Regions from separate parts of the Glutamicibacter protophormiae genome, predicted to be linked through region 2. Evidence: riboswitches for the same ligand, from Rfam matches in the RefSeq annotation. Region 2 holds a riboswitch; each other region holds the start of a gene.

Region 1 (6,797 bases), 370 kb from region 2:
CGGCATGGGCGTCGTGGGGCTTGTGCTCGTCGTCCACCCCCGGGTAGCTGATGGAGAAGTCCAGGGTCGCCGATTCCTTGGAACCCTCCGCGGTCTGCTCCACCTTGTAGTCGACCTTGGCGCGGACGAACGGCGGCTTCAGCTCGGGGAAGACCAGGGCCTCGGAGGTGCTGCGCACGCCAAAGGTCCGGGCCATGCGCGGGTACTCCGTATCGAAGAACAACTGGTGGTCCTCCGCCGGCACCTGGAGGCGCTGGTGCGAGTCGTACCAGTTCAGCTGCTTGTCGGAGAGGCGGTCCAGGCTCGGGGCGATCAGGATCTGCTCCGGGTCGTCGAGCTGGATGTAGAATCCGTGGTTGCCGATGGTTCCGGCAGGGCTGTAGTCCTCCAGCGCCAGGTCCTGGCCCGCGGTGTGCAGCACGCCGTGCACCTGCAGGTTCTCCCGCTCGTCGAGCCCTGCGACCAGTTCGGTCCATGACTGCCCGGCGACCAGGACCGACAGGTCGTTGCGGGTGCCGATCAGCTCGATGCCCAGCTCGTGGGCTTCGTCCAGCAACGGCCAGAGCAGGTTCGAGGAGTACTCGTCCAGGAACAGCCAGTCTTCGTCGGTCTTGAAATTCGTTTGGGTGTTGCTGCGGGACATCGCCGCGAACCGGCAGAACCAGTGGTGCTGCGCGCGCAGCAGGTTCCAGCCGAAGGTCTTGAAGCCGATGGTGGTCCAGCGCAGCTGGCCGCGGACCCAGCGTCCTTCGGAATTGCGCACCATGGGGCGCACGCCCAGGCGGAAGCGGCGGTTGCGGTGGGTGGCATGCGGGAGCTTGCTGACCGGCAGCCATTGCTGCTGCTGGGTGGTGTTCTTCGCGTCGAAGAGCAGGAACTGCAGCGCCATCGGCACCACCGGGTCGTGGGGGGAGCCGACCAGACCGTCGCTGGGGAGCGGCTCGCGTTCGGCATACCAGGTGTCGGCCTGCTTGGACCAGGTGGTGACAACCTTCTCTTCCAGCTTGGTTGCCGCCTTGGCCAGCCCGGAGAGCTTGTTGGAGGTCAGCACCAGGGCGGCGATGTGCGGGCAGATGCCCCGGGTGTCGCAGCTGCATTCGCCCGAGTCGATTTCCCATCCGGAGGCGCCGCGGCGCAGCTGGATCATGGGAGAAAAGTCCTCGCCGCCGGCGAACACGGTGCCTTCGATCTGCCCCGATGACTCCTCGAATTCAACATCGACCACGGCATTGGCTTCGTCGGCGAGTTTCTTGCCGTGGAAGAAGGGAACGTTGCCCAGGAACGCCAGCAGATGCCGTGCGTCGATGGTCGGTGGAACAGCATTAGTCATCCGCTTATCGTTTCACGTTCTGGCCCGTCGTGAAAGTTGAGAGCCCCCTACTGTGAATAATCCCTAACTGTCACGTAGCGTGGAGCCATGTCCCAAGTCTGGCCGTATCTTCCGGCGCGAGCCGTGAACATCACTTCACTGGCAGAATTTGACAGGTTGGCGGCCGAAGCGCTGGGCTTCCAGCGCTCCCGCGGCCGCAGCTGGCGTGTGCACCGGGTGGATCTGCGCGAACGCGATACGGTGCTCGCGGCGCTGGACCTGGCCGAGGCGCTGTTCATCGACTGCCAGTTCAGCGAGGCCGGCCGCGGCCTGGTGCAGCGCACCGGCGGCCTGTGCATGGACTCGGGCGAGCAGCTGCCCTTCCGCACCAGCGGCCGAGGCCTGTACACCCCCGAGGAGCTGTACGAGGGAATCCGAAGCCAGACCTATGACCACGTGCCCGACGCGTTGATCTACACCTATTCGCAGCAGCACGGCCCGCGCCGGTCGCTCACCGACGACCAGGCGATGGCCGCAACGCTGCACGACCACCATGTGGGGCAGGCATTGATCGCCGAGGTCTACGACGGCGCCTTCAAGGACACCCCGATCATCGGGGTCATGGGCGGGCATGCACTGAGCCGCGACACCGAACGGTATGCGCAGGCGCTGGACCTGGGGGCGCAGCTGACCCGCGCCGGATACGCGGTGGCCACCGGCGGGGGACCGGGAGCCATGGAAGCGGCGAACGCCGGGGCGTGGCTGGCCGACTACGGGCCGGCGGAGGTCTCCACGGCCCTGCAGATGCTGGCCGCCGAGCCGGATGCGATCCGCCGGCGCACCGGCTGGGCGCGCACCGCGCTCGCCGTGAAGGCCCGCTTCCCCTCGGAACGCACGTCGCTGGGGGTGCCGACCTGGTTCTTCGGGCACGAGCCGCCGAACTTGTTCGCCACGCACATCGCCAAGTTCTTCGCCAATTCGACCCGCGAAGCGCTGCTGCTGGAGCAGTCCAACGGCGGGATCGTGGTGCTGCCTGGATCCGCCGGCACGGTGCAGGAGATCTTCCAGGACGCCTGCGAGAACTACTACGCCACCGGGGCCAGGGTGGTGCCGCTGGTGCTGGTCGGCCGCGAGCACTGGACCCGCACCTTGCCGGCCTGGCAGCTGCTCAAGGCGCTGGCCGCCGAGCAGACCATGGAGGACAAGATCGCGCTGGTCGATTCGGTGGACGAGGCAGTGGAATTCATCGGCGGCATGCAGTCGCTGCGCCGGCGCACCAGGTTTTGAGAACGGAAGCGGCCGCCTCCTGATGGATCAGGCGACGGCCGGGGGACTGGCTGACGGGGCCAGCGGGGCTCAGGCGACGTTGGTGCCGAACAGCAGGCCCAGGCAGTAGGTGACGGCGGCGGCGCCCCAGCCGATGGCCAGCTGGCGCAGGCCGCGCTTCATCGGCGAAGCCCCGGACAACAGCCCGACGATGCCGCCGGTGATCATCAGCGCGGCGCCGACCAGCAGCACCGAGGTGATGATCGCGGCCAGGCCCGACATGCCGAAGATGTACGGCAGGATCGGAATGACCGCGCCGGAGGCGAACAGGCAGAAGGAAGTCGCCGCGGCGCCGGTGGCCGAGCCCAGTTCCTCGTGCTCGTTCTCCAGTTCTTCGGCCCGGGCTTCCGGGTTCAGCGAGAAGGACGGGTTGCAGTCGCAGGTGAACAGGCCCATGCGTTCGGCGGCGCGGTGCTCGGCGTCCTCGTCGGTCATGCCGCGGGCCTTGTAGATGAGCACCAGTTCGTTGGCGTCCAGATCCAGGTCCGGAGCGGCGGTCAACGTCACCTGGGTGGGGCGCGAGGCGGTGAGCAGCTCGCGCTGGGAGCGCACCGAGACGTATTCGCCCGCGGCCATGGACAGCGCACCGGCCAGCAGGCCGGCAATGCCGGAGAACAGCACCAGCCCGGAGGAAACGCCGGTCGCACCGATGCCCATAACCAGGGCCAGGTTGGAAACCAGGCCGTCGTTGGCGCCGAAGACTGCGGCGCGGAAGTTGCCCGACAGCCGCGCGCGGCCGGCGGTGGCCAAGGCGCGGACGACTTCCTCATGGACCTGCTCGTCGGCGGCCATCTGCGGGGAGGCATCGGCATCGGTCGCATAGGGGGTGCTGCTTTCGGCCCGCTGGGCCAGCGCCAGCACAAACACCGAGCCGAAGCTCAGCGCCAGGAAACGCAGGAAGCTGCGGCGCAGCGAGGGCCGTACCGGGCGGGCATGCTCGCCGAGCTTGGTGCGCCAGTATTCCTCGTGGCGTTCCTCGGCCGCGGCCAGGCCCAGCAGGATCTGCTTTTCCTGTCCGGTCTTCCTTCGGGCCAGCGCGCGGTAGATCGCGCCTTCGGCGACCTCGTCCGCAACGTACTTGCGCCAGCGGCGGATCTGGGCGGGGGTGGGCTGCGTCGCGGGGTGTTGCGGCATCACGAGGATGACTCTCCTACGGCTTGGGATTTCTCAACGAAACCCGGGGTTCTGTTCAGCCTCTCACTCTAGCCAGTGCGATGGTGCCGGGGAATTTGGCAAGCCTAAAAGCGCACCTGCGCCCGTCCGGCTGTCCGGCGGCCGCCACGAACACCACCAGCTCCCCAGCTCGGGGATCGAACACCGGGCGCCGGGAGGAGCGGGAGACCAGCCGTTCAAGATGCGCGGGATCGGCGATATAGCGGGTGTGCCAGCGGCCCTGCACCGTGAACTGCACCTGGCCGGTTTGCAGATCGATAATGGGGAGGACGGAAAATGCCATGGCAGGGACAACTCTCGCTGAGCTCTTGCCCGTGCATCGGTTGATGCCCGGACCGCTTCTTCATCCGAACCACCCATGAACCTGGGGTTGGTGCGCGGCCAGTCGGAGCTTGGCGCCGCGTCTCGTGAAGCAACACTGTCGATGCTACCTTCGCGCGATTAAGCAGTGAAGTTCCGTTCCGTAATATGACCGCCGGGCAACGCCCTAGCCGCTGCCGCGCTTCGAGTCGGCGGCCTGCTGCAGCCGGTCCCGCTGCTCCTGCCATTGCCGGGCCGTGTAGTCCGGCAGGTTCGGGGCTTCGGGGCGCAGCCCGACCTGCCCGTCCAGCAGTTCGCGCACGATGTCCAGATGGCCTGCATGGCGCGAGGTCTCGGCGATCATGTGCACCATCAGGCGCTCAAGGGTGGTCTGCCGGTGGCGGACCCACCAGGGGACTTCGGCCGGGGAAGCGAGCTCGAGCTTGTCGAACCCTGCGTCGGCGAACTCGATGGCCCGCTGGTAGAGGTCGATGACCTGCTGTGCGGAGAAATCTGCCGGAGGGATGAAATCCGCCTGCGGGTCATCGAGCTCCAACATCTTCCGCGCGTAGGGGTCGTCTACCGGTCGGTTGAGGCACAACCCGAAATAGCCGTACTCGGTGATGGCCAGGTGGTGCACGACCCCCAGGATGTGGGTGCCGGTGGCGGTCATGGGCCGGCGGGCCAGTTCCTCGGTGAGCTGCCCGCTTTTGAAGATCACCGCCTGGCGCGCATCGTTCAGGTATTCCCGCAGCCGGGCGGCGGTGCTGTTCGGGGTGGAGTCCATGGATCGAGTGTAGGCGCGGGCCCCGGCCGGCGGATACCGGATCCAGCCAACGGGAAGCCTGCCCGAAAGGTGTCATAATCTTCCGTTCAGGCTGGACGGATGTTGCGTATTGGTAAACTGGGGCGCGCAACGGCCGGCAGGAGAACGCGCCCGCAGTCGCTGCCCATCCTCCGAGAGAACAGGTTCAGGTGCCCCACTGATGAAAGCTCTGCCCGTTGAACCCTCAGGCTCATCAATCAACATCGGTGCACGACTGCGCGGCATCCGCCAGCAGCAGCGCATGACGATCGACCAGGTCGCCGAGCTGTCCGGGCTGACCAAGGGTTTTCTTTCCCGCGTCGAACGGGATTTGACCAGCCCGTCGGTCTCCACGCTGCTCAAGCTCTGCGAGGTGCTGGGTATCGAGGTCGGAACCCTGTTCGAGGTCCCCGACACCACCTTGGTGCGCCTGGGCGAGGCGCCGAGGATTTCGCTGGGCGGCTCGGGGATCACCGAGCAGCTGGTCACCCCGCGCGGCGAAAAGCGCGTCCAGGTCATTCGCGCCGAGGTGGAACCGCGCGGCAGGGGAGAGGCTGAGCTGTATTCGGTGGACTGCGAACTCGAAGTGCTGCACGTGGCCTCCGGGGTGTTCACGCTGGTGCTTCCCGAGCAGCGGGTCGAGCTCGCCGCGGGGGACACCATGACGTTCCCGGGGCGCGAACCGCACAGCTGGGAAAACCCCGGGGACGAACCCGCCGTGGTGCTCTGGACCCTGATTCTCTGAGCAGCGGCCACGCCCCGAGCGCGGCGCGGCTGCCCGGGCGGCGCACGCCGGGAGGAGGGCCCGCGTTCACGTCTGGCCAATGCACCGCGTATTCTTGGAATAGTGCCTGTCAACGCAGGCGGGCTAGTGAAAACGGGAAGGAGCGCAATGGCGACTGGTAAATCCACCGGAAGCTCGGAGACCACGCCGCACGAATTGCGCTCCATCAGCTGGTGGGCTTCGGCCTTGGCCGGCATCCTGGTCGGCTCGACCCTGGCGTGGCTGCGAACCCAGCGCAACTTCTTTTTCCTCGGCGCCGCCATCCTCGCGGTCGTCATCATCGTGCTGACCGTGCGCACGGTCCGCCGCCGGGCGCGGCACCCGCAGATGATGGAAGCAAAGACCTCCTGGGCCTACAACATCTGGGCGCTGGTCCTGATCATCTTGGCCGGGCCGGTGCAGCTGGTCTACGTTCCCGACGACATCAGCGAGCTGACCATCAAGTCGCTCATCCTTTCGGTCGGATTCTGCCTGGGAATTCACGAAGTCGACCGGGCGCTGGTCAAGGGCGCCGGATCCAAGCAAAAGGCCTAATCAGAGGTTCGTCGCCGGCTAGCCGCCCAGATTCTTTTTAGATCTTTCGACCTCCACTTTGGTTCTTTTATCCAAAGAATTCTCCCCACCTCTTTCGTAGTGTGATCCACATCATCATCTTGAAAGGGGTTGGCATGACGCGAGCAGCGGCGAACCAACAAGGCACTGAGCAGGGACTCAAAAAGGTTCTCGGCAAGTGGGATGCATTGGCCATCGGCGTTGGAGCCATGATCGGCTTCGGCTGGGTAGTGCTCACCGGTGACTGGATCACCACCGCCGGCCCGATCGGCGCCTCGCTGGCCATGCTGGTCGGCGGCGGCATCATGGCCGTGGTCGGCCTGACCTACGCCGAGCTCGTCGCGGCAATGCCCAAGGCCGGCGGAGAGCACAACTACCTGCTGCGCGCCATGGGAGCCCGCTGGTCCTTCGCCGGATCCTGGGCCATCGTCGGCGGCTACATCACCATCGTCGCCTTCGAAGCGGTCGCGCTGCCCAAATCGGTGCAGTACATCTTCCCCAACCTCTCGCAGATCAAGCTCTGGGACATCGCCGGCTCCGAGGTCTAC
Region 2 (6,797 bases):
GTCATCCCGCACGGCGGCCTCGGGAGATGAAGCGGTTTCCTCATGGCTGTCCTCATGGACCGTGTTCTACTGGGCCTGGTGGGTTTCATGGACCCCATTCGTGGGCCTGTTTATCGCCCGCATCTCCCGTGGCCGCACCATCCGCCAGTTCGTCACCGGCGTGTTGCTGGTGCCTTCCACGGTGACCCTGCTGTGGTTCGCGATCTTCGGCGGCGGCGCCATCGGAATCCAGGAGCGCGCCGAGCGTGCAGGGGATACCTCGGCACAGCTGGCGCAGATCGTGGACGGCGCCCCGGACATCAACTTCGACTTGATCCTCTTCGACATGCTGGAACAGCTTCCGGTGGCCGGATGGGTCTCGGTGGTGCTGATGGTCTTGGCCGTGCTGCTGATCGCAATCTTCTTCGTTACCGGTGCGGACTCCGCATCCATCGTGATGGGCGCCCTGAGCGAAAAGGGTGCAGAGAACCCCACACGGAAATCGGTGGTTTTCTGGGGTGTTGCCACCGGCGCGGTGGCCGCGGTCATGCTGCTGGCGGGCGGCGACAACCCGGCCGAGGCGCTGAACGGCCTGAAGAACATCACCATTGTTACCGCGCTGCCGTTTGTCGTCGTCATGTTGCTGTTGTGTGTGGCCATTTGGAAGGACCTGAGCCGCGATCCGCTGATCCTGCGCAGCACCGTGGCGCGCCAGGTTCTGGAGAATTCGGTCTCGCGCGGCGTGGATCGCCATGAGGGCAGCGGATTCAGCCTGATGACCACCGAAATTCCGGTAGTCGAGGCGGCAAAGCTGGGCACCGAGCGCGGCGCGGTGGTGGAAGAGCGCGAAGTGTTGCTGGCCACCGAACCAGCTGAACCAACCGACTCAAAGGACCCGGCCGAGCCGAAGTCCCGGGGCCCGGAGAAATCCTGACATCGACGGATGGCCTGCCCCAGCAGGGCAGCCGGAACTGAACAAGCTGGCCGGGTCCGTGCATGATGCACGGGCCCGGCCAGCTTGTTAATCAGCGCGGTCGGCGGCTGCGGTCAGCCGCGGGCGCGGCAGATCTCGTTGATCTCCGGGATGCATGGCTCATTCTGCAGGCTTGTCGTGTCGCCCAGCGTGGTGCCCTCGAAGAGCTGGGTCAACAGGCGTCGCATGATCTTGCCCGAACGAGTCTTCGGGACGTCCGGCACCAGCACCACATCGCGCGGCTTGGCGATCGGGCCGATCTGCTCGGCCACGGTGGCGCGCAGCGCGGCGATGAATTCTGCCTGGCGTGCGGAGGTGGCCTCATCGGGATCCACCGCGATCAGCGACTTGTCCAGCGGGACCACGAACGCGGTGGCAGCATGCCCGGTCTTGGCATCCGGGGTCGGGCAGACCCCGGCTTCCACCACGCCGGCGTTGGTGACCAGCGCGGATTCGATCTCGATGGTGGACAGCCGGTGGCCGGAAATGTTGATCACATCGTCGGTGCGGCCCAGGATGTAGATGTCCCCGTCTTCATCGAAGCGGGCGCCGTCCCCGGCGAGGAACCATCCCTGTTCGACGTACTGCTGCCAGTAGCTGGTGTAGTAGCGCTGCGGGTTGCCCCACACGGTGCGGGCCATGGACGGTCCGGTCTCGGTAATGACGATGTTGCCCTGCTGGTTCGGCGGCACGGTGTTGCCTGAGGCATCCACGATGTCCACGCTCACCCCGGGCAGGGCGCGCGCGGCGCAGCCCGGCTTGAAGTGTGCGTCGGTGGGCAGCGGGGAGAGGATGGTGGCCCCGGACTCCGACTGCCACCAGGTGTCCACCATGGCGATGCCGTCGGCGGTGTCGCGGCCCACCTGGCTGCGCAGCCAGCGCCATGCCTCGGGGTTCACCGATTCTCCGACGGTGCCGCCGATCTTGATCGAGGACAGGTCGTAGTCCGCCGGGATGCCCTCCGGGAACCAGCCCATCAGCGAACGGACCAGGGTCGGAGCGGTGTAGTAGCTGGTCACCCGGTAGCGTTCGATGATCTCGAAGTGGCGTCCCGGGTGCGGGGCATTCGGTACGCCTTCGTAGATGACCTGGGTGACGCCGTTGGCCAGCGGACCGTACATCTCGTAGGTGTGCGCGGTGACCCAGGCCAGGTCCGCGGTGCACCAGTGCACGTCGTCGGCGCGCAGGGAGTGGTCCGGGTTGGCGAACAGCAGGTTGTAGCTATAGGCCGCCTGCGTCAGGTAGCCGCCGGTGGTGTGCACCAGGCCCTTGGGCTGCCCGGTGGTTCCTGAGGTGTACATGATGAACAGCGGGGTCTCGGAGTCGAAGAACTCCGGGGTGTGCTCGGTGGACTGGGTCTCGACGACCTCATGCCACCACACGTCGCGGCCTTCGGTCCACGCGATGTCATCGCCGGTGCGGCGGATGACCAGCACCTTTTCGATGCTGTTTTCGCCGGAGACTGCCTGGTCAGCGTTGTCCTTCACCGGCACGGAGGTGCCGCGGCGGAACTGCCCGTCGGTGGTGACCAGCAGCTTCGCCTTGGTGTCTTCCACTCGGAATTTCAGTGCCTCGGCCGAGAAACCGCCGAAGACCAGCGAGTGGATGGCGCCGATGCGGGCGCAGGCCAGGGTGATCACGATGGTTTCGATGAGCACCGGCAAATAGACGACCACCCGGTCGCCCTTGGTGATGCCCAATTCCAGCAGCGCGTTGGCGGCCTGCGAAATGCGTTCCTGCAGGTTCCTATAGGTGACCGCGATGCGGTCGCCCGGCTCGCCCTCGAAGTACAGGGCCACCTTCTCGCCGTTGCCCGCGGCGACATGTCGATCCGCGCAGTTCACCGCGGCATTCAGCGTCCCTCCCAGGTACCAGGAGATCTGCGGTCCGCGCTGGGCTTGGGGATCTGCCGGAATGATCTGGCTGGTGGTGTGCCAAGGGGTTTCCCAATCCAGAAGGTTTGCTGCCTCGTCCCAGAATTCGTGGCGGGCTTCCTTGGCTGCGGCTGCTGTAGTGGATGCCAATTCGGTGGTCATTGCAGTTTCCTTGGGTTGAAATACGAATTTCGGTGGTAGCGATCGGGGTGTGCAGAAGATCCGGTGGTTGGCCTAGGTCCAGCGCCGGATCGCCCAGCGTTCGGCGACCGACAACAGGGCGTCGGTGATTTTTCCGAAGACGGCGAGCAAGATGATGGTCAGAATCAGTCGGTCAAGGCGACCGTTGTTCTGCGAATCAGTCAACAAGAATCCGAGACCCATCGAAGCACCGAGCAATTCAGCCGCCACGAGGAATAGCCAAGCCTGGGCCAGGGCTAGTCGGAGTCCGGAGAAAATGGAGGGGACAACTGCCGGTAGCTGGACGGTGCGCAGCAGGTTCAAACCCTTGAAGCCGAAAGAACGGGCTGCTTCCACGAGTTGGGCGTCGACATGGCGCAAAGCCAGCGAGACGGTGGTGAAGACCGGGAAGAACGCCCCGATGATGATGAGAGTGACTTTGGAGTCTTCGCCCATTTTCATCCAGAGCACCAGCAACGGCACCCATGCCAGCGAGGGCACCGCACGCAGCGCGCCGATGCTCAGGCTCAGCAGGGCATCGGCGAGCTTGGACAGCCCTACCAGTGCACCGAAGAACAGCCCTAGGAGTGAACCGATCGCGAAGCCCAGCAGCACACGCTGGGTGGAGATTCCGATGTGTTTGCCCAGATCTCCGCCCTGGAACAGTTCCCCGGCCGCCGTGATGACGGCCCCCGGGGTGGGCAGCGACCAAGGCGCGACAATGCCGGTCACAGTGACGTACTGCCACACGGCAATAGTCACGATGGGGATAATCAAGGACAAAAGCCATTTGGGAGCCTGAAGGATCCTGGCGGCAAGTCCCGGCTTGTTCCTGTTGCCGGCCGTCAGGTCGCTGCGCTCAGCCTTTGGGCTCTGGGTTGGCGAGGACATGGGGATTACTCTCCGGAGATATTCTTGGCGTTGGCCTTGGTGGCGAACTGGTCGTCCACCAGGGTGGCTAGTGCTTTGTCAACGGTTTCCTGCTTGGATACATCGCCACTTGCAACGAGGGTTGGCGCGATATTGCCCAGGACCTTGGTGAAGGACTCGCCCGGCACCGTGCCGACATCCAGGTTGGAACGCTCAGTGATTACGGTCTGGGCAACTTCGGTGTCCAAGCCCGCAACTTCGGCGAGAATTTCTGCGGTTTCGTCCGGGTTTGCAACAGCCCACTCTCGGGCCTTTTCATACGAGTCGACAACCAACTGCGCCAGTTCCGGGCTTTCCTCGATGAAGTCGGCCCGTGCATTCAGTGCACCATAGGTGTTGTAATCGAGGTTGCGGTGGAACAGCTTGGCCCCATCTTGCTCGGCGGAAGCCATGATGGGATCAAGACCCGACCATGCGTCAACCGAGCCATTTGCCAGTGCGGTGCGACCGTCCGCGTGCTGGACATTCTGCAGCGTGATGTCCTTCTCGCTCAGCCCTGCTTCCTCCAATGTTTGCAGCAAGAAGAAGTATGGGTCGGTTCCCTTGGTAGCGGCAACAGACTTGCCCTTCAAATCTGCAGGAGTGGTGATCTTCGAATCCTTGTTGACCACCAATGCCGCCCATTCAGGCTGCGAGTAGAGCGAGATGGTCTTGATCGGCGAGCCGTTGGAGCGGGCCAGCAGTGCGGCGGATCCTGCGGTGGAGCCGACCTGAACTGCGTCTGCGCGCAGCGCTTCGTTGGCCTTGTTCGATCCGGCGGACTGGATCCATTCGACGGTGACTCCCTGCTCCTTGGCTGCCGCATCCAGCCATCCCTTTTCCTTGAGAACTAGGCTCAGCGGGTTGTAGGTGGCAAAGTCGATGGACAGCGTCTTGCCGTCGCCTGCGGCCGAAGCGTTTTCGCCGGCGCAGCCTGACAGTGCAACGGCGCCAACTGCCAAGGCTGCGAGAGACAATGCGGTGCGACGGGTGAAGTGGTTTGCGAGCATGAGAATTCCTTGATTTGTGCGTGCGAGTGCAGCGGCCGCGAAAGTGCAGCCGTTGAAGAGAAAGTGCGTCGGCGAAGCTGGCGCTAGTGGTTTGTGGCGTCTACGCCCAGAAGGCCAAGGAGCCTTGCCCGGTTGGCAACGAACTGCTCGTTGCTGTGGCTACGGGGGTGGGGAGCCTCCAGCCGGAGGTCTTCAATGACCGTTGCCGACTGCTGGTCGTTACGACGTCCAAGAACCACAACGCGATCGGCGAGAGTCAAAGCTTCGTCGACATCGTGGGTCACCATCAATACGGTCGTTGGGAACGATGCATGGATCGACAGCAGTAAGTCCTGCATTTTCAGGCGGGTCAGAGCATCTAAAGCGCCAAATGGTTCATCGAGCAGCAGCACGCCAGGGCGGCGTGCCAGCGCCCTGGCAAGGGAAACCCGCTGTGCCATGCCACCGGAAATCTCGCGTGGCCGCAGGTCGGCCGCGTGGCTCAGTCCGGTCAGCTCCAGAAGCTGGTCAATGAGTTCGTTGCCTTCCAGCCTGCTGGTTCCCGGAGCCAGTCCGAGCGAGATGTTCTCTCGCACCGAACGCCAGGGAAGCAATCGCGGTTCTTGGAATGCTACCGCGCAAAGTTCGTTGATGTCGTTGACTTCCCGGACGCCGGTGAAGACCGCGCCACTCGAAGGGTGATCCAGACCTGAAACCGAACGCAGGAGTGTTGACTTGCCGCAGCCGCTGGCACCGAGGATCGCCACGACTTGGCCTGCATCGATGTGCAGGTTGACGTCCGCGAGAACTGTGCGCTGTTCATTCTTTGTGGTGAACGTACGCGAGACATTTCGGAAGTCGACGGGCAGTGCGGTGGACGTGCTGGTGCTGTCGGCGGTCTGAGGCAGGGCGAAGGCAGTGGCCATGATCATCTCCATCGGTCCTGGCGGTAGCACCGGCCGGGAATCCTAGGATTCAACGGTGGTTGCTGCGGCGTCATAGAGCCAGATCTCTCGGCCGCTCGGGATGGTTACAGGTCTATTACATGCATTCGAACGATTTCATTGCAAATCCTGCGTAACATGAAAAATCTTCGATATGACCGCGCGAGCTGTGGGATATTTCGTTATTTATTTCATTGAATGACGGTTTGATCGATTTTTACCCTCCATGCTTGGGTCATCTTCGGCGGTTCACCGCATAGAGCACCCGTCGGGTTCTGCAACAGCAAGTCTTTCGGCGACAAAATATGACTTCGGGGCTTGGAATCGCCCGTTTGTTACGGCTACAAATGATTACGACCCATCCAGAGCGGCTGAGAGATCTGGCTCCACGACGCCGCAGCAACCACCTTTAGCCGGGACGGTGCTACCGCCAGGATCGATGGAAAGAATCGAGGACTTTTTTATGTCTTTTGGCGCACCCCAAAACAATCTCGAGGTGGACTTCAACACGCTGAGCACGCCGGGAGCCGGCAATGCGCTGGAGCTCGATGAATTCACCGAAGAGCGTCCGACCCGCCAGTTGCTCAAGGTGACTCCCGGTCCGGGAGCCGACGAAGACTACGAGCGCCTCGCCGCGATTTTCCGTCCGGTGTTCGCCCAGATTGCCGCCGGAGCCAAGGACCGGGACCGCAACCGCATCTTGCCCTTCGAGCAGGTGGGGTTGCTGAACCGCGAGCGTTTCGGGGCGTTGCGCCTTCCGGTCGCCAACGGCGGCCACGGTGCCAGACTCAGCGACGTCTTCCGCCTGCTGATCGAACTTTCCGAGGCGGATTCCCACATCGGGCAGCTCTGGCGTGCGCACATCGCCTTCGTCGAAGACGTGCTGCGCCTGCAGGACGAGCAGCTGAAGGCCAAGTGGTTTGCGCGCATCGCCGCCGGGCAGATTGTC
Region 3 (6,797 bases), 1.1 Mb from region 2:
CCAGCTCCACGTGCATACCAAGTCGTTCTCACCGCAATTGAGAAAGACCTGCGGTCAGGAGTCCTCACGCTGGGAGACCAGCTCCCCGGCGAGAGGGCCCTGGCTGAAAAACACGGAATCTCCCGCGCTTCGGTGCGCGACGCGATCCGCATCCTCGACGTGATGGGGATCGTGCGCACCTCCACCGGTTCGGGTCCGAACTCCGGTGCGGTGATCATCTCCGAGCCCTCAGCCGGAATCTCCCAGGCACTGCGCTTGCATGTGGCGGCCAAGGGGATCAATGTCCGTGAGATCGTGGAATCGCGAATCCTGCTGGAAACCTGGGCAGCGCAGATGCAGCCGCGCGATACCGTGTACGCGCAGCAGGTTCTGGACCGCACCGCGGTGCTGATCATGCGCATGGACGACCCGCAGCTCTCGCGCGACGAGTTCCACCGCATCGACGCGGAGTTCCACGTGCTGCTGGCCTCCACGGCCGGCAATGCGGTGGTCGAGTCCATGATGGAGTCGCTGCGCAACTCGATCAGCGACTACGTGGCCGCTTCGATCCCGGATGACGAGTCCTGGCAGCCGATCGTGCGCACGCTGCGCCGCCAGCACAAGGCGATCCACCACGCGTTCGCCACGGACCAGCGCGAGCGCGCGGCCCAGCTGCTCGAGGAGCACATCAACTGGTTCTACTCGCAAACCCGATAGCAAGACCAACGCCGAGGCCTTCGGTCCAAGAATGGATCGAAGGCCTCGGCTTTTTGCGCTGAATTTTGGCGAAGTCTGGAAGCGATACGTCGACAGGCACCGTCCGTGCAGGGGCTAGACGATGGCAGCTTGCCACCTTCCAAGACGCAGTCAGCCTGAGCCAGAAGTGCTTCAACTGCTTTTGGGATGTTACTCGTATCAAGTGCAGCGGCGGGTGACAACAACGAGCACCATCGGTAATTTGTGCTTACACGCCACTGGGCAAGCCTAGGAATCAGTCGGCAAATGGCTCCGACACCCAATGGGGATGCTCTCCGAAGCTCAGTTCGCAGTTGCGGCAGGAATACCTTGGCACCGGTGGGTTCGGAATGACGCAGCCGCCAACGACGTATTCCTCTTCATCAGGCGGGAAAGCTGGCATGCCCCACAAGTATTCCTTTGGGTTCCGGGCTCCGCAGTTCGGGCAGGCAATGCGCATTCCCCGGAGATGCTTGAGCGTTGGTGCATGCATCAGCCGGTGGCAATCGGCGCATAACAACGCTGCATCATCGACATGGTCCTGGATGTCCCAATGCAGATCGACATGATGATCGCGGAAGAAGTGAACCGTACTCCTGCCCTTGACATTGGTCTGGCAGCCGTCGCAGTAGTCGGTTTCTGAATCATGTCTTTGCGCGAGGGCCAAGGCATGCACCGTGGCTGTAGCTTCCGACTCGCTATCGACCCTGCAGGCTCCCGCATCGAGGTACAACGGGCGCGGATTTTCAACGAGCCCGGTCAACGCTTTGAGAACGCGCTCCGCGAGCTGGGGATTGAGCGCCTGCGAGGATCGAAGCAGCCCGGAATCGCACAGCTGTTCGAGGTCCAGCAACGAAATCGGCTGGGCGAATGTTGCCTCGCGGCGGACATCGTAGGTTCGCCCTTCTAGTGAGTTCACGGTTTCCAGTGCCACAATCAACGGAGGCGTCGTGGCAAGGACGGTAAGTACCATGGTGCCTGCCGAAATTTCTTCCCCGATATTCCAGACACGTTGATCCATCCTGGACACATCGAGGTAGGCTGCGGCACCGATCGCGTCAGGCTCCCAGCAGAAGTACAACTTCTTTTCGGATCCCAGCGTGAAGGGCATCTCGGCATCGATTTCATTGCGCTGGCGGTTCAGCAGCGCGTTGGGCGGGAAATGGGGCCTAAGCTGTTCTTCGAATGGCTCATGCTGGCGAATCATGTCGATTAGTTCCTGTCGAGTCATATCCATGCAGGCCCAAGCCTGCTCGGGTGACGTCAGTTGGCCGTAGCGGGAAATCAGTTGCGCGCGGTCGAAGGAGCGGTAGTCGGTCATTAGGTCAGGACCCCCGGTGCGATGAGCTAATTGTTGACTAGAATCTATCCGGTTCTTCCGACAAATTGGCGACCAACTACCAGATGATCAGCGGAAGCTTGCTGAATCCGCTGCCGGGGAAGTGGGCGCGGACCGGCGGATCGTTCTCGATGGGCACCAGCCGGTCGACGCGCAGGATCAGTTCCTCGATCAATACCCGCAGTTCCAGCCGTGCCAGGGGCGCACCGGGACAGTTGTGGATCCCTGCCCCGTAGAGCAAGTTCAGGCTGGGATCCCGGTCGAGGAGGATGTCGTCGGGATCTCCGAAGACGCTTTCGTCGCGGTTGGCCGAGGCCCACATGATGCTCACACGTTTGCCGGCAGGAATACGGACCCCGGAAATCTCTACATCCTTGGTGGTGACCCGCCGGTTGGAAACTAGCGGTGCATGGGAGCGTAGTACCTCGTCGGTAAAGGCATCGACCAGGCGTGGATTGCTGCGAAGCCGCGGCCACAGTTCCCTGGCCTGGGACAGCAGATTAGCAAGGATGCCGACACTGGCCGAAATTGTGCTCAGTTCGCCTACTGTCCAATTGCGCAGCAGGCTGACCAGTTCCTCATCGGTCATCTTGCGGTCGTGGACCCGCTCGTTCATCAGACTGGTGGTTAGATCCCTAGGCGCGTTTTCTCCAGCACGGCGCCGGTCGCTCAGCAGTTGGCGGATGTAGCCGTCGAACTCCATGGCGATCTGCTTCATGGCAGTGTGGTTCTGCTCGCCGGTCGCAACAAGGTTCCTGATGGTCCAGCGGCGCAGCGGCTCCTCCAAGTCAGCAGGCCAGCCGAGAAAAGGACTTTGCCCCCGCAACGCATAGATTTCCGCGAAAATCTCGGAGAAGTTCAGCTTCTGCGCACGTGGCAAGGCATCAATCAATTCTGCGGCAATGCTGCGACACACCGGTTCGAATCTCTCCATGACCCCTGGGGTGAAGTACCGGTCATTGACCTGCCTGGAGATCGTGTGGTGAGGAGGGTTCATGCCGTTGGGCACCGTCAGACGGGCAGATACCGCATCGCTGAAACTTTCATGGTCGCCCAGAAGAGTGAGCACGTCCTCATGGCGGAGGATCGAATAGCCTAGGAAATCGCTATGGGCTACGGGGCATTGCAAGCGAAGCCGGTCGTAGGCAGCGATCTGGTTGGCGAGCGCTTCGGGATCCTTGGGGTCCCACTGGACAATTTCCTGCGCAGGCATGGCAGTTCTATCCGGTCCTTAGCCTTCGCAGTCAGCCTATGAGTGCCACACTGCGGAAACAAGACTCTGTGTACAGCATGGCGTCGCCCATGAAGCGGGCAACGCCATGCTGATCAGCTAGTTGTTCGAATCCAGAGAGATCTTGGTGCTCACCGGCACCGGGTTGGCGAACAGGTCCAGTACAGGGCAGTGGGCATCGACGGCCTGCCGCAGTTCATCGTAGCGTTCAGCGGATTCCGGGCCGGAGATCTGCACGTCCAGGTCTACCGAGGTGAAGCCCGGGCGGATCGACTTGTCGATGCCGAACAGGCCGCGTACATCCAGATTTCCGTTGGCCACGATCTTCACGTCGTCAACCTGGATATTCAACTGCTCGGCATAGAGGCGGTAGATAACCACTTGGCAGGAGATCAGGGCGCCCAGTGCATATTCGACCGGGCTCGCTGCCAGGTCGTCGCCGCCCAGGGCCGCAGGCTCGTCCACGGTGAAGGTGTGCTTTCCGGAGATGATGTTGCTGGCTACCGAACCGAAGCCCTCGCCCTGGACAATGAAGGTCAGCTTGGCGCTGTCCGGGGCGGTGGAGATGCGTTCGCCCCAGCCGGTGCCAGCCTGCTGCAGGCGGGCGGAGCGGTCTTCGGCAACGGAAATGGTGGAAGCTGCGGTAGACATGAGGAATTGATCCCCTTTCTGGCGCAAGGGGCGCCATCGCTTACGAACCTGTCTTTCAGGTCCGTCGAATCATCACCTGGAGCACCCCGCACAATGACGCGAATAGGGTTGCCGTCCAACCAGCCAGGGCTTGTGTGATTGGAACTCGTGATTCAGTAGTTACTTTTCTACCGGGTTTCTCCGGTGTTGGTAAATAGCAGTCTTCATGTTTCGTCACAGGGCAAACTGTCTGTCGCACCGATAGAATTGGGACTGAAATCCGCGCAGGCTCAGCGCGGCCGCCCACCCGAGAAGTTGCGTGTATGGATTACCAGCTAACACCCGTTGCCGCTCAGACACTAGTGACCGAGGAAGAATACGCCGCAGGTTGGGCTATCGCCAACGAGGGACAGGTATCCATCCACGACCGGAAACAGACCCCGGGAATGTCCGCCGTATTCGGCTGGGTGAATAATGCGTTCGTAGTGGTCCAGTTGTCGATCCAGGGTACGAATATCAGCTTCAGCAGTCGCTGCGATGCCCACGAAGGGGAGTACTCCTGCGAGCATGTCGCCGCTCTGCTCGTCGAGGCAACCCAGATCGACGGTGGGGGCTTCAGAGTTACGGATGCAGTAAGGCCACAAGATACTTGGAAGATGCCGCAGGTCGCGCAGTGGGAACGAACCCTGAAACGGCTGCTCCCACACGTTCCTGAGAGCAGTGAGTTCGAAGACGAGCTTGAAGAAGAGCCCTTGGGCCTCATCCTGAAGGTCGTTGCGGCCACCCGTTTTGGCAGGCCAAGCGTGCATCTCAATGCACGTCCCGCACGCAGGGGAGCGCGCAGCCCGTGGGTGCAGACCGGGGTGTCATGGCGCAAACTGCCTTTCGACGACCGCTTCGCCAAGGAACAGCGCCGCGCGGCCAACGAACTGGTCATGCTCAACGAGCGCGCACAACACGACCTGTACGGACATGTTTGGGATGCCACCGACTGGATCACCCTGAATAACCTTCCCGGCAAGGATCTGCGTGAAGCCTTCGAACGGATCAGGGAATCCGGGATCCACCTTGTCAACGGGAATGCCAGCAACCGCGCCGACGTGGCCCTAACCGATCTGGCCGGGTCCGCTTTCCTGGACCTGCGGCGCAGCGAGAGCGGCTTGACAGTTGAGGGCATCATCCGTGGGCCGAACGGCGAAACCGAGCATGTCCTGGCGTTGGGAAACCCTCCAACGCTGGTGGCCTACGCCGATAAACCCCTGGACAAAACCAAGGATCTTTCCATTGCCCCGCTGGATGAAGCCGTCGGCCAAGAGCTTAAGGATCTCATCAGCTCCGGTGCCATGGTGGTTCCGGCCGAAGACATCCAAGACTTCGAAGCCCGATTCCTGAATTCCCTCCGGCAGGTAGCGCCGGTGCGCAGCCAGGATGACAGTTACGAGGTGCCACAACCGGCGCGACCGGTCCTCCAGGTTCAGCTGGAACAAACCGAATCCGGTCTGGCTCTGCGTTTCACGTGGAACTATCCGCCCAAGTCACCGCGTCAAAAATCGGTTGAACGGGAAATCATTAACTCGGTTCAGGACAAGCTCGGAGGCGACGAGCCGCTGGGTAAGGCCACCAAAAATGGCGTGTTCCCTGCACAGGAGCTCACCAAGGACCAGGCTATCGAGTTCGTGATGTACCTTCTCCCGCTGCTGGAAGAACATCCGGACATCCAGATTCGCGGCAACGAAAGCCTGCCGAACTACACCCTGAATTCTGAACCTGCCACGGTAAGCATCGAAGCGGGGGAAAGTGCCGGGGACTGGTTCGACCTGTCGGTTGAGGTGTCCATCAACGGACTGAAGGTGCCTTTCGCTGAGTTGCTTTCTGCGCTGACCATGGGCGACGAATACCTGGTCCTCGAAGACATGACGGTGATTCCCATCGATGGACAGGAATTCCACCAACTGCGTCAGCTCGTGCAAGAAGCCGGTGAACTGGGCACCGTCTCCGGCAACAGCATTCGAATTCACCGGTTGAGCATCGACTGGTGGCAGGAACTGGTGGATCTGGGCATTATCGAAGCCCAGGAAAACCGATGGCTCCAGACCATGTCGGAACTGACTAACGGGGACCAGCTTGAGAAGATCAACCTCACCGATTCATTCACGGCTCAGCTGCGTCCCTACCAGGAACAGGGTGCCGCCTGGCTGAACTTCCTGCGTACGCATTCGTTGGGTGGGGTCTTGGCGGATGACATGGGCCTGGGCAAAACCGTGCAGCTGCTGGCCGGACTGGAACAGGCTCGCACGGAGGATCCCGAGCAGAAGTTCCTGGTGATCGCTCCGACCTCGGTCGTCGGAAACTGGGTCAACGAAGCCACGCGGTTCACCCCGCAGATGCGGGTGCAGTCCATTACCTCGACCGCAAAGAAGACGGGGCTGAGCATCTTGGAGCAGATCGGCGATGCCCAGCTGGTCGTTACCAGCTACGCCATCTTCCGGCTGTCATTCGAAGAATTCGAGGAAGCCGGGTTCTCGGTGCTGATTCTCGACGAGGCACAGCAGCTGAAGAACCATACCTCCAAGGGATATAAGCAGGCGCGCCAGCTCTCGGTTCCATGCAAGCTGGTGGTGACCGGTACCCCGATGGAAAACAACCTGATGGAGTTGTGGGCACTGGTCTCGCTGGCTGCACCCGGTCTGCTCGGTGGCCAGAAGGCATTCAAGGACAACTACCAGAAACAGATTGCCGACGGTGATTCGGAACGCCTTCAACGGCTGAAGAAGCGGCTTCGTCCGTTCGTCTTGCGCCGTACCAAGGAGCAGGTGGTCCCGGAACTTCCAGCCAAGACCGAGCAGGTCCTGGAAGTCGAGCTGGAACCCGCGCACCGCAAGG

The links. A riboswitch is a leader RNA that binds a small molecule or an ion and turns the genes downstream of it on or off. The one in region 2 is predicted to bind S-adenosylmethionine.
Region 1: it holds a riboswitch for S-adenosylmethionine, as region 2 does, so the genes downstream of both, JQN66_RS03165 (hypothetical protein) here and JQN66_RS01380 (ABC transporter ATP-binding protein) in region 2, are expected to answer to the same signal.
Region 3: it holds a riboswitch for S-adenosylmethionine, as region 2 does, so the genes downstream of both, JQN66_RS14225 (OsmC family protein) here and JQN66_RS01380 (ABC transporter ATP-binding protein) in region 2, are expected to answer to the same signal.

Annotation. Positions count from the first base shown of each region.
Region 1 is NZ_CP069806.1:636,812-643,608, forward strand. It holds gene JQN66_RS03150 (DEAD/DEAH box helicase) at 1-1,330, opposite strand, end outside; gene JQN66_RS03155 (LOG family protein) at 1,454-2,596, shown strand; gene JQN66_RS03160 (VIT1/CCC1 transporter family protein) at 2,666-3,769, opposite strand; gene JQN66_RS03165 (hypothetical protein) at 3,825-4,091, opposite strand; SAM riboswitch class IV at 4,108-4,221, opposite strand; gene JQN66_RS03170 (DinB family protein) at 4,296-4,895, opposite strand; gene JQN66_RS03175 (helix-turn-helix domain-containing protein) at 5,095-5,658, shown strand; gene JQN66_RS03180 (hypothetical protein) at 5,806-6,231, shown strand; gene JQN66_RS03185 (APC family permease) at 6,366-6,797, shown strand, end outside.
Region 2 is NZ_CP069806.1:268,881-275,677, forward strand. It holds gene JQN66_RS01360 (BCCT family transporter) at 1-913, shown strand, start outside; gene acs (acetate--CoA ligase) at 1,027-2,988, opposite strand; gene JQN66_RS01370 (ABC transporter permease) at 3,061-3,897, opposite strand; gene JQN66_RS01375 (aliphatic sulfonate ABC transporter substrate-binding protein) at 3,903-4,925, opposite strand; gene JQN66_RS01380 (ABC transporter ATP-binding protein) at 5,009-5,830, opposite strand; SAM riboswitch class I at 5,836-5,937, opposite strand; SAM riboswitch class I at 6,204-6,294, shown strand; gene JQN66_RS01385 (acyl-CoA dehydrogenase family protein) at 6,312-6,797, shown strand, end outside.
Region 3 is NZ_CP069806.1:3,034,745-3,041,541, reverse strand. It holds gene JQN66_RS14240 (FadR/GntR family transcriptional regulator) at 1-696, shown strand, start outside; gene JQN66_RS14235 (hypothetical protein) at 971-2,035, opposite strand; gene JQN66_RS14230 (cytochrome P450) at 2,112-3,266, opposite strand; gene JQN66_RS14225 (OsmC family protein) at 3,384-3,935, opposite strand; SAM riboswitch class IV at 3,967-4,088, opposite strand; gene JQN66_RS14220 (DEAD/DEAH box helicase) at 4,238-6,797, shown strand, end outside.